DNA from 3 places in the Kitasatospora sp. NPDC101108 genome. Region 3 is predicted to be linked to each of the others. Evidence: riboswitches for the same ligand, from Rfam matches in the RefSeq annotation. Region 3 holds a riboswitch; each other region holds the start of a gene.
What was found. A riboswitch is a leader RNA that binds a small molecule or an ion and turns the genes downstream of it on or off. The one in region 3 is predicted to bind S-adenosylmethionine.
Positions count from the first base shown of each region.

Region 1: another riboswitch for S-adenosylmethionine. It lies ahead of ACZ6Z8_RS02420 (IclR family transcriptional regulator); the one in region 3 lies ahead of ACZ6Z8_RS06240 (aminotransferase class V-fold PLP-dependent enzyme).
Region 2: another riboswitch for S-adenosylmethionine. It lies ahead of thrC (threonine synthase); the one in region 3 lies ahead of ACZ6Z8_RS06240 (aminotransferase class V-fold PLP-dependent enzyme).

Region 1 covers NZ_JBVJLM010000001.1:540,039-543,215, reverse strand. Annotated here, with positions in the region: gene ACZ6Z8_RS02430 (hydroxymethylcytosylglucuronate/cytosylglucuronate synthase) at 1-406, opposite strand, end outside; gene ACZ6Z8_RS02425 (class I SAM-dependent methyltransferase) at 699-1,484, shown strand; SAM riboswitch class I at 1,707-1,849, shown strand; gene ACZ6Z8_RS02420 (IclR family transcriptional regulator) at 2,059-2,772, shown strand; gene ACZ6Z8_RS02415 (SRPBCC family protein) at 2,795-3,177, opposite strand, start outside.
Region 2 covers NZ_JBVJLM010000003.1:659,503-662,679, reverse strand. Annotated here, with positions in the region: gene ACZ6Z8_RS11305 (alpha,alpha-trehalose-phosphate synthase (UDP-forming)) at 1-512, opposite strand, end outside; gene ACZ6Z8_RS11300 (glucosyl-3-phosphoglycerate synthase) at 551-1,579, opposite strand; SAM riboswitch class I at 1,723-1,858, shown strand; gene thrC (threonine synthase) at 1,876-3,156, shown strand.
Region 3 covers NZ_JBVJLM010000002.1:323,988-327,164, forward strand. Annotated here, with positions in the region: gene ACZ6Z8_RS06230 (rhomboid family intramembrane serine protease) at 1-205, shown strand, start outside; gene ACZ6Z8_RS06235 (Lrp/AsnC ligand binding domain-containing protein) at 248-529, shown strand; gene ACZ6Z8_RS06240 (aminotransferase class V-fold PLP-dependent enzyme) at 537-1,910, opposite strand; SAM riboswitch class IV at 1,963-2,080, opposite strand; gene trpD (anthranilate phosphoribosyltransferase) at 2,215-3,177, opposite strand, start outside.

The sequences.
Region 1 (3,177 bases), on a different contig from region 3:
CGCACCGCTGGGCGCAGTACACCTCGGCGTCCAGCGGGAGGTCGGGGCGGTCCCCGTCCGTCCACAGGAACGGCAGGCTGTCGACGAACACCACCGGCACCCCGCAGGCCTGCAGCGCCTTCGCCAGCCCGCCGTCCAGCACCACCAGCGCCGCCTCCACCCGCTGCGCCTGGACGATCCGTCTCAGCTCCGCCTCCGACCGGGTGTCCGGGAGGTCGAACCAGCGCTCCACCGGCTGCTCGGCGAGCACCGATCTCCCCAGTCCGGAGGCCAGCCCGATGAATCTCAGCCGGTCGCCGCCGGTACCCCGGAGGGCGGACAGCACCGCGCTCAACTTCCCCGAGCTGCCCCAGCCGAACTCCACCCCGGCCACGGCAACCGTCCTGGTCTCCGCCTTCGCCCGCATCCGTGTCAACTCCCCCGCCCGTACCGGATCTCCTGTCGTCCGTATTCGTACCAGGCGAGAGGTCCCGGCTTGGTTCGACTACCTATCGAAAAGTGAAAGCTAACCACCCCACCAGGTGAAGCTGCCTGTCGGCGTATTGACGAAGGGCGGTCCAGTGATCGGGCAGGTCGCCCCGCCGTGCCAGCAACACGCGGGCAGGAACGTCCCTGCGCTCCGCGGGCGCCGTCCCGGGCTGCAATGGGCGCCGACCCGGGCCGAGCGCCGACCGCAGACCACAGGAGAGAGCCGCCCGATGGAGCAGCCGACGACCGCCGACACCGATCCGGTCCGCGTACTGGAGACCGCGGGCACCGACTACCGCCGGGCCTTCGACCTCTTCCTCGCGGGCACCGACGAGAAGCCCCGCACCCACGCCCGGCTGAGCGAGATCGCCACGTCCCTCCCGCACCGCCGGGTCCTGCTGGACCTCGGCGCCGGGGACGGCCGCACCACCGCCCACCTCGCCCGGTACTTCGACCGCACGATCGCCGTCGAGCCGAGCGCCGCCATGCGCGAGAGGCTCGCCGCCGCCTGCCCGGACGCCCTGGTCCTTCCCGAACCGCTGGAGCGCGCGGCCCCGCCCGAGCCGGGCGACCTGGTCCACCTCTCCCACGTGCTCTACTACGTCCCGGAACCGGACTGGTTCCCCACCGCCACCCGTGCCCTCGGCTGGACGGCACCTGGCGGTGCCCTGCTGATCGTCCTGCAGAACCCCGACAGCCCCTGCATGCGGATGGCCGCCCACTTCACCGGCGTCCGCTACGACCTGCGCCCCCTCCTGGACCGCCTGCGCGCCGAGCATCCTTCCCACGACTACGCCCTGGAGACCCTCACCCTCCACTACCGCACGCCCCACCTCGCCGATGCCGTCGACGTCGCCGAATTCATGGTCAACGTCGCCGATCTCGCCACCCTCGACGCCCGCCCGACCAGGGCCGCCGTCGCCGCCTACGTCCAGCAGCACTTCGCCCGTCCCGACGGCGGCTACGCCATCGGCCACACCCAGGACATGCTGGTCGTCCGCCGCGTCCGGGAGTGACCGCCTCTCATCGCGCCGGGTGCCGGGCGCGGTTGAGGGGAGAGTCCGGCGGGGCGCTGGAGGATCCGGAGACGGACAGCGGCTCCGACGGGACGGTGTCCTTGGCCACGGGCAGTGGGATGGAGAGCACTCCTCGGCCCTGACCTCCGCGTGGAGTCCGGCGTGTGCGGGTTGGGGGAAAAGTTTGGCGGGGCGCCCGGGAAGTCTTGTATGGTTCGTCGCGAATCATCCAGAGGGGTGGAGGGACCGGCCCTACGAAGCCCCGGCAACTCCCCGTTCGACCCGGCGTCCGAAGTACGCGCCGTGCCGTCCGGGATCAGTGCCAACTCCGGCCTGTCGCCAACGTGGCGCGGGAAAGATGAGGAGACACGGTGCTCTCTGTGCTGTCCTTCGCCCGGGCGCTTCCCGCCCCGGCCCTTCCGCGTACCCGTCTCGTGCCCGGCGCAGGCAATCGGCCGCATTCGCAGGCCCGTCCTCGCTGACCACCCCGCTCCCCTTCCCACCGGAGCGTCCGTGAGCCGGACCCACCCGCGGCCCACGGGATTCGAGACTGGAGTACCCGTCCATGGAGAACATGGAGATCACGAGCGGCGTCGGAGTGCTCGACAAGATCACCTCGATCCTCGGCACCCTGGAGGCCGGTCCGGCCACCCTGGCCGGACTGGTCGACGCCACCGGCCTGGCGCGGCCGACCGCCCACCGGATCGCCGTCGCACTGGAACACCACCGCCTGCTCGGCAGGGACGTGCAGGGCCGGTTCGTCCTCGGCCCGAGACTCGCCGAGCTCTCGGCGGCCGCCGGTGAGGACCACCTGCTGGCAGCGGCCGGCTCGGTCCTCACCCAGCTGCGCGACCTCACCGGCGAGACCGCCCAGCTCTACCGCCGGCAGGGCGACGTGCGGATCTGCGTGGCGGCGGCGGAGCGCCTCTTCGGGCTGCGCGACACCGTGCCGGTGGGCCTCGCCCTGCCGATGAAGGTCGGGTCGGCGGCCCAGGTCCTCCTCGCCTGGGAGGAGCCCGAGCGTCTTCACCGCGGCCTCCAGGGCGCCCGGTTCACCGCCACCGCGCTCAGCGGTGTGCGGCGTCGCGGCTGGGCCCAGTCCATCGGCGAACGTGAGCCCGGGGTGGCCTCGGTGTCCGCACCCGTGCGCGGCCCGTCCAACCGGGTGGTGGCGGCGGTGTCCGTCTCCGGTCCGATCGAACGGCTCACCCGCCACCCCGGCGCCCGGCTGTCCCAGGCCGTGGTCGAGGCGGCGGCCCGGCTCACCGAGGCCCTGCACCGAACCTGACCAGCCCTCCCCCCGGCGTCTCCTACTCCTCCTCGTCCAGCAGGGCGGCGAACCGCGCCAGTGGGTCCCCGGTGAAGGGGCGCAGCGCGGGGGCGAGGAGGCGCGCGCCGGGGAACCGCAGGCCGCCGAGGAAGGCGAAGCGGGTGGTGCGGTCGGTCTCCGGGCGGGCCGCCATCCCGCCGAGCACCAGGCGGCTCTGCATCAGGCACCAGCCGGGTGCGAGGTCGATCCCGAACGTCGCCCGGAGCCGGGTGTGGCCATGGATCCGGGCCTGGAGCGAAGTCGTCGGCAGCGAACCGGATGGTGCGGGGCGGACGAGTCGCACCGTGCGGACGTCGGGGATCCAGAGCGGCATGGTCCGCTCCAGGTCCTGGGCGAGCGCCCAGACCCGCTCGAACGGCGCGT
Region 2 (3,177 bases), on a different contig from region 3:
AGGGAGAGGTGGTAGTCCTGGACCAGGACCGCGGCGTTCGGGGCGGCTTCGGCGGCCAGGGCGTCCGCGAAGGCGGTGTTGTACGCCTCGTAGGCGGCCCATTCGGTGCGGAAGTCGGCGCCGAAGGAGGGCGCGGTGGGGGTCGCGTAGAGCAGGTGGTGGACGAACCACAGGGTGGAGTTGGCGACGCCGTTGTAGGCGTGGGCGAAGGTCTGCGGGTCGATGTCCAGCATGCGTACGGCCTGGCCCCCGACGTCGTGCCCGGCGAGGTCGAGGCGGCCGTCGGGGGCCTCTCCCGCGGCTCGGCGGTCGGCTTCACTGAGAGCCGCGCAGACCCAGACGGCGTCGGGGTCGTCGATCGCGGAGAGGCCTGAGACCAGCCCTCCGCCGCCTCGGCGCAGGGTCAGCGTGCCGTCGTCGGCGGTGCTGAAGGACACCGGTCCCCGGTTGGAGGCCACCAGGACGGGGGCGGTGCCGGTCGCACTCGAACGTTCGGTCGTGAGATCGCCCATGGTTGGGATGTTGCCGGGGGTCCGGGGTGGCAAACGTTTCAGTGCCGGGTGGCGTATTCGGGGACGGTGTGCATCGGGGGGCGCTCCAGGGCCGTCACGGGGTGGGTGTGGGCGGTGAAGGAGCGGGTCTCCGGGTCGCGGGTGAACTGGGTGAGGTGGGGGTGGACGAGGTCGGCGGAGGCCTTGAGGCGGTGGGTGCGGTCGAGGCGTTCCAGGGCGGTGCGGTAGATGGTGGCGGCCATCCGGCCGAGGGCCTGGCCGTCCTGGTGGCGGTGGTGCCGGACGCCGACGTCGACCTGGGCCAGGGCGTCCAGTCCGGCCAGTTCCAGTGCGTCGACCAGCAGGCCGAGTTCGACGCCGTAGCCGGTGGGGAAGGGCAGGCGTTCGAGCAGTGAGCGGCGGGCGGCGTACTCGCCGCCGAGGGGCTGGACGAAACCGGCGAGTTCCGGCCAGTGGAGGTTGAGCAGGGGGCGGGCGACGAGTTCGGTGACCCGGCCGCCGCCGGTGGGGACGATCGCGGCGGATTCCCCGGTGGCGGAGCCGCTCATCGTCACTTCCAGGGGGCGGTCGTACATGGCCTTGACCAGCTGGAGCCCCTCGTCGGTCAGCAGCGGGCCGATGATGCCGGAGACGAAGGCCGGGTCGAACTCGCGCAGGTCGGCGTCGATGAAGCAGACGATGTCGCCGTGGGTGACCAGGAGGGAGCGCCAGAGCACCTCGCCCTTGCCGGGGGCGGCGGGCAGCCGGGGGAGGATCGCGTCGCGGTGCTCCACCCGGGCGCCGGCCGCGGCGGCGACGGCGGCGGTGTCGTCGGTGGAACCGGAGTCGACCACGACGAGTTCGTCGACGAGCGGGATCCGCTCGATCAGCTCGCGGCGGACGGTGCGGACGATGTCGCCGACGGTGGCCTCCTCGTCGAGCGCGGGGAGGACGACGCTGACGGTGCGGCCGGTGCGCCGCTTGGCCTCCAGCAGGGTGTGCACCGGCCGGTCGGCCGCGCTCCACGAGCGGCGGCGGAGCCAGGACGCCGCCTGCGGGAGGAGTGCGGGGGACGGTTCGGCGGGCACGGTGACTCTCCTCGGCGGACTGGGTGGAACGGGCCATCTCGCTTGGCGGACGGACCCTTTCGGGGCGGATGCCTTCGGATACAGTCTTCGTACAGCGGTCGGACCTCTGCACGCCGGGGTCGCCGCTGAACCATAACTTCACATGCTCATCCAGAGGGACTGAGGGAACGGCCCGTTGACGTCCCGGCAACCTTCTCGCTCGGCTGTCGTCGACAGGCCCCGGCGGGACAGGTGCCAATTCCGGCCCGTGGCGCGACCGTGCCACGGGGAAGATGAGGAGAGAGGCCTCCGCCATCATGGCTATCGACACCGCCGCACCTGTTTCCGTCGACCTCGGCCCCGCCGCCGCGCTGTCCTGTCGGGAGTGCGGCACCCGCTTCCCGCTCGGCCCCAGCTTCGCCTGCCTGGAGTGCTTCGGGCCGCTGGAGATCGCGTACGAGTTCGGCAGCGAGGGCGCCGAGGAGCTGCGCAAGCGGATCGAGTCCGGCCCCGCGTCCATCTGGCGCTACGCGCCGCTGCTGCCGGTTCCGGCCGACGTGGCGTCGAAGCCCAATCTGAACCCCGGCTGGACCCCGCTGGTGAAGGCGGACAACCTGGGGCGGGAGCTCGGGTTCACCGCGCAGCTGCACGTGAAGGACGACTCCGGCAACCCGACCCACTCGTTCAAGGACCGGGTGGTGGCCTGCGCGATCGAGGCGGCCCGGGCGTTCGGGTACACCACGCTGTCCTGCTCCTCGACCGGCAACCTGGCCGGTGCGGTGGGTGCGGCGGCGGCCCGGGCCGGGTTCCGCTCGTGCGTTTTCATCCCGCACGACCTGGAGCAGGGCAAGGTCGTGATGGCGGGGGTGTACGGCGGCGAGCTGGTCGGCATCGAGGGCAACTACGACGACGTGAACCGCTTCTGCTCGGAGCTGATCGGGGACCCGGCCGGCGAGGGCTGGGGCTTCGTCAACGTCAACCTGCGGCCGTACTACGGCGAGGGCTCCAAGACGCTGGCGTACGAGATCTGCGAGCAGCTGGGCTGGCGGCTGCCGGAGCAGATCGTCATCCCGATCGCCTCGGGCTCGCAGCTGACGAAGATCGACAAGGGGCTGCAGGAGCTGATCAGGCTGGGCCTGGTGGAGGACCGGCCGTACCGGATCTTCGGCGCCCAGGCGGAGGGCTGCTCGCCGGTGTCGGCCGCGTTCAAGGCCGGCCGGGACGTGATCAAGCCGGTGAAGCCGGACACCATCGCCAAGTCGCTGGCGATCGGCAACCCGGCGGACGGCCCGTACGTGCTGGACATCGCCCGGCGGACCGGCGGGGCGGTCGAGGACGTCACGGACGCGGAGGTCGTGGCGGCGATCCGGCTGCTGGCCCGGACCGAGGGCATCTTCGCCGAGACCGCGGGCGGGGTGACCGTCGGCGTGCTGAAGAAGCTGGTCGAGACCGGCCGGCTGGACCCGGCCAAGGAGACCGTCGCGATCAACACCGGCGACGGCCTGAAGACGCTGGACGCCGTCTCCGAGGCCGGGATGACCACCGTCATCCGCCCGACGCTGGACTCCTTCCGCGCCGCCGGCCTCGCGTCCGCCTGAACCACCCCACCCCCGCTAGGA
Region 3 (3,177 bases):
GGTGACCACCCTGGTGCCGCTGCTCCTCTTCCTCCCGCTGCGCTTCCCGGCCTGGCTGGTGCTCGGCCTCTGGTTCGCCCTGCAGTGGTGGTCGGTGCACTCGGCCGGTCCCGGGGTGGCCTACCTGGTGCACGTGGTCGGCTTCTCGGCCGGCTTCCTCTACGCCTGCACCGTCGTCGGCCACCCCCCGAGACGCCCCGGCTGAGGCCCGATACGCTGGCCGCACCTCACGAAGGAGCCCTGAACAGTGATCACCGCCATCGTCCTGATCAAGACCAGCGTCGACCGCATCCCGGAGATCGCCGAGGCCATCGCCGCCATCGAGGGCGTCAGCGAGGTCTACTCGGTGACCGGCGGCTACGACCTGGTGGCGATGGTCCGGGTGCGCCGCCACGACGACCTGGCCGAGGTCATCCCGGGCCGGCTGAACAAGGTCCCGGGCGTGGCCCACACCGAGACCCAGATCGCCTTCCGCACCTACTCCCAGCACGACCTGGAAGCGGCCTTCGCCCTCGGCCTGGACGAGTAGTCCCGCCCTAGCGGCGGCTGTCGGCGACGCAACGGCCGCCCTCGTTGCGGTAGTTCCACGCCGCGCCGTCGGTGACCAGCTCGCGGACGGCGGTCAGGAAGCGCTCGACGTGCTCGTCCGGCGTGCCGGCCCCGAAGCTCACCCGGATCGCGTTGAGGCTGCGCTCCCCCGGGAGCGAGGGCTCCGGGGCCCCGCACTCGGACGGCGCCACGTCCTCGTCCCCCAGCAGTGTCCGCACCAGCGGGTGGGCGCAGAACAGCCCGTCGCGCACCCCGATGCCGTACTCGGCGGACAGCGCGGCCGAGAAGTGCGAGCTGTTCCAGCCCCGGACGACGAAGGACAGCACGCCCACCCGGGCGCTGCTCCGACTGTCGCCGGCCTCGCCGAACAGGTTCAGCACCTTGACCTCGGGGATCTCCGCCAGCCCCGCCGTCAGCCGCTCGACCAGCTGCCGCTCCCGGGCCTCCAGCGCGTCGAAGCCGGCCTCGGTCAGCGCCCGGCAGGCCGAGGCGATCGCGTAGGCGCCGATGACGTTCGGCGAGCCGGCCTCGTGCCGGGCCGGGCCGGTGTGCCACTGCACCGCCACCGAGCCGTCCGACTCGCGGGCCACCGTCCGGGTCGCCCCGCCGCCGGCCAGGTACGGTTCGGCCGCGTCCAGCCAGTCCGCCCGCCCGGCCAGCACCCCGGCGCCGAACGGCGCGTACAGCTTGTGGCCGGAGAAGGCGATCCAGTCGACGCCCAGCTCGCGCACCGAGACGCGGTGGTGCGGGGCCAGCTGGGCGGCGTCCAGCACCACCCGGGCGCCGTACCGGTGCGCGGTCCCGGTCAGCTCGGCGACCGGCCACAGCTCGCCGGTCACGTTGGAGGCGCCCGTCACGCAGAGCAGCTTCGGCCCCTCGGGCGCCGCGGCGAGCGCCGCCTCCAGCGCGGCCACCGCCTCGGCCCGCGAGCGCGGCGCCCGCAGGTAGCGGACCTCCAGCCCGGCGTGCGCCCAGGGCAGCAGCGAGGCGTGGTGCTCGGTCTCGAAGGCGAACACCCGGGTGCCGGCCGGCACGGCCGAGGCCAGCAGGTTGAGCGAGTCGGTGGTGGCGCGGGTGAAGACCACCTGGTCGCCCTCGCGCAGGTCGAGGAAGTCGGCGACGGTCCGGCGGCTCTGCTCGAACAGGTCGGTGGACAGCTGCGACAGGTACCCGGCGCCGCGGTGCACGCTGCCGTAGTACGGCGCGTAGGCGGCGACGTCGTCCCAGACCCGCTGGAGCGCCGGCGCGCTGGCCGCGTAGTCGAGCGCCGCGTAGCCGACCTTCTCACCGCTGGCGAGCGGCACCTGGACGTCGTGGCCGAGGACGGCGAGCGGGGCGGAGGTCTCGGTGGCGAGGGACATGAGGATGCACTCCTTCGGGGGGTAAGGGACCCCGGGAGTGCTCGTCGTCCGGCGTCCGCGCTTGTCGCGCGGACGGCTTGCCCGGCGACCCGGTCCTCACCCAGGGCACCCCGCCACGGACGGAGGGTTGCCGGACAGCCAGCTGGGGCTTGGCGCTGTCACTCATGACCTGGCGAAGACTCTAGGTCGGGTGCGTCGGACGGTCAAACAGGCATCCACCATCCGGACGGCGTTCCCGCCCCCGCGGCGGGCGGCAGCCCGAGGGCCCGTGCCGACGGAACGGCACGGGCCCTCAACTACCGTCTCAGATCCGGCTGGTGGCCTCCGACCAGCGCCGCAGCAGCTCCTGCGCCGCGCCCGAGTCGATCGCCTCGGCCGCCCGGACCATCCCCGCCGCGAGCTGCTCCGTCAGCGGCGCGTCGCCGAGGTCCATCGCGACCAGCGCCGCCGCCGTGTTCAGCAGGACGGCGTCCCGCACCGGCCCGCGCTCCCCGGCCAGCAGCCGGCGCGCGACCTCGGCGTTGTACGCGGCGTCGGCCCCGCGCAGCGCCTCGATGCCGACCAGCTCGATGCCGACGTCCCGCGGGTCGAAGCCGGTCTCGGTGACCGCCCCGTCGCGCACCACCCACACCCGCGAGGTGGTGGTGACGGTCAGCTCGTCCAGCCCGTCGTCACCGCGGAACACCAGCGCCGTCGCCCCGCGCCGGGCCAGCACGCCCGCGATCAGCCCGGCGAGCCGGGTGTCGAAGCAGCCGATGGCGTGCGAGGTGACCTTCGCCGGGTTGGTCAGCGGACCGAGGATGTTGAAGGCGGTCGGCACCCCGAGGTCGCGCCGCGCGGTGGCCGCGTGCCGCATCGAGGGGTGGAACTTGGCGGCGAAGCAGAAGGTGAGCCCGACCTCCTCGGCCACCTCGGCCACCCGCCGGGCCGACAGGTCGAGCGCCACCCCGAGCTTCTCCAGCACGTCCGAGGAGCCGCTGGAGGAGGAGGCGGCCCGGTTGCCGTGCTTGACCACCTTGGCGCCGGCGGCCGCCGCGACGATCGCCGACATGGTGGAGATGTTGACGGTCTTCGCCCGGTCGCCGCCGGTGCCGACGATGTCGACCGCCGGGCCGGGGATGTCCAGCGGCTCGGCGTGCGCGTACATCGCGTCGACCAGACCGGCGATCTCGTCGACCGTCTCGCCCTTGGCCCGCAGCGCCACCATGAACCCGGCCACCTGGACGGGGGACGCCTCGCCGCTCATGATCCGGTCCATCGCCCACGC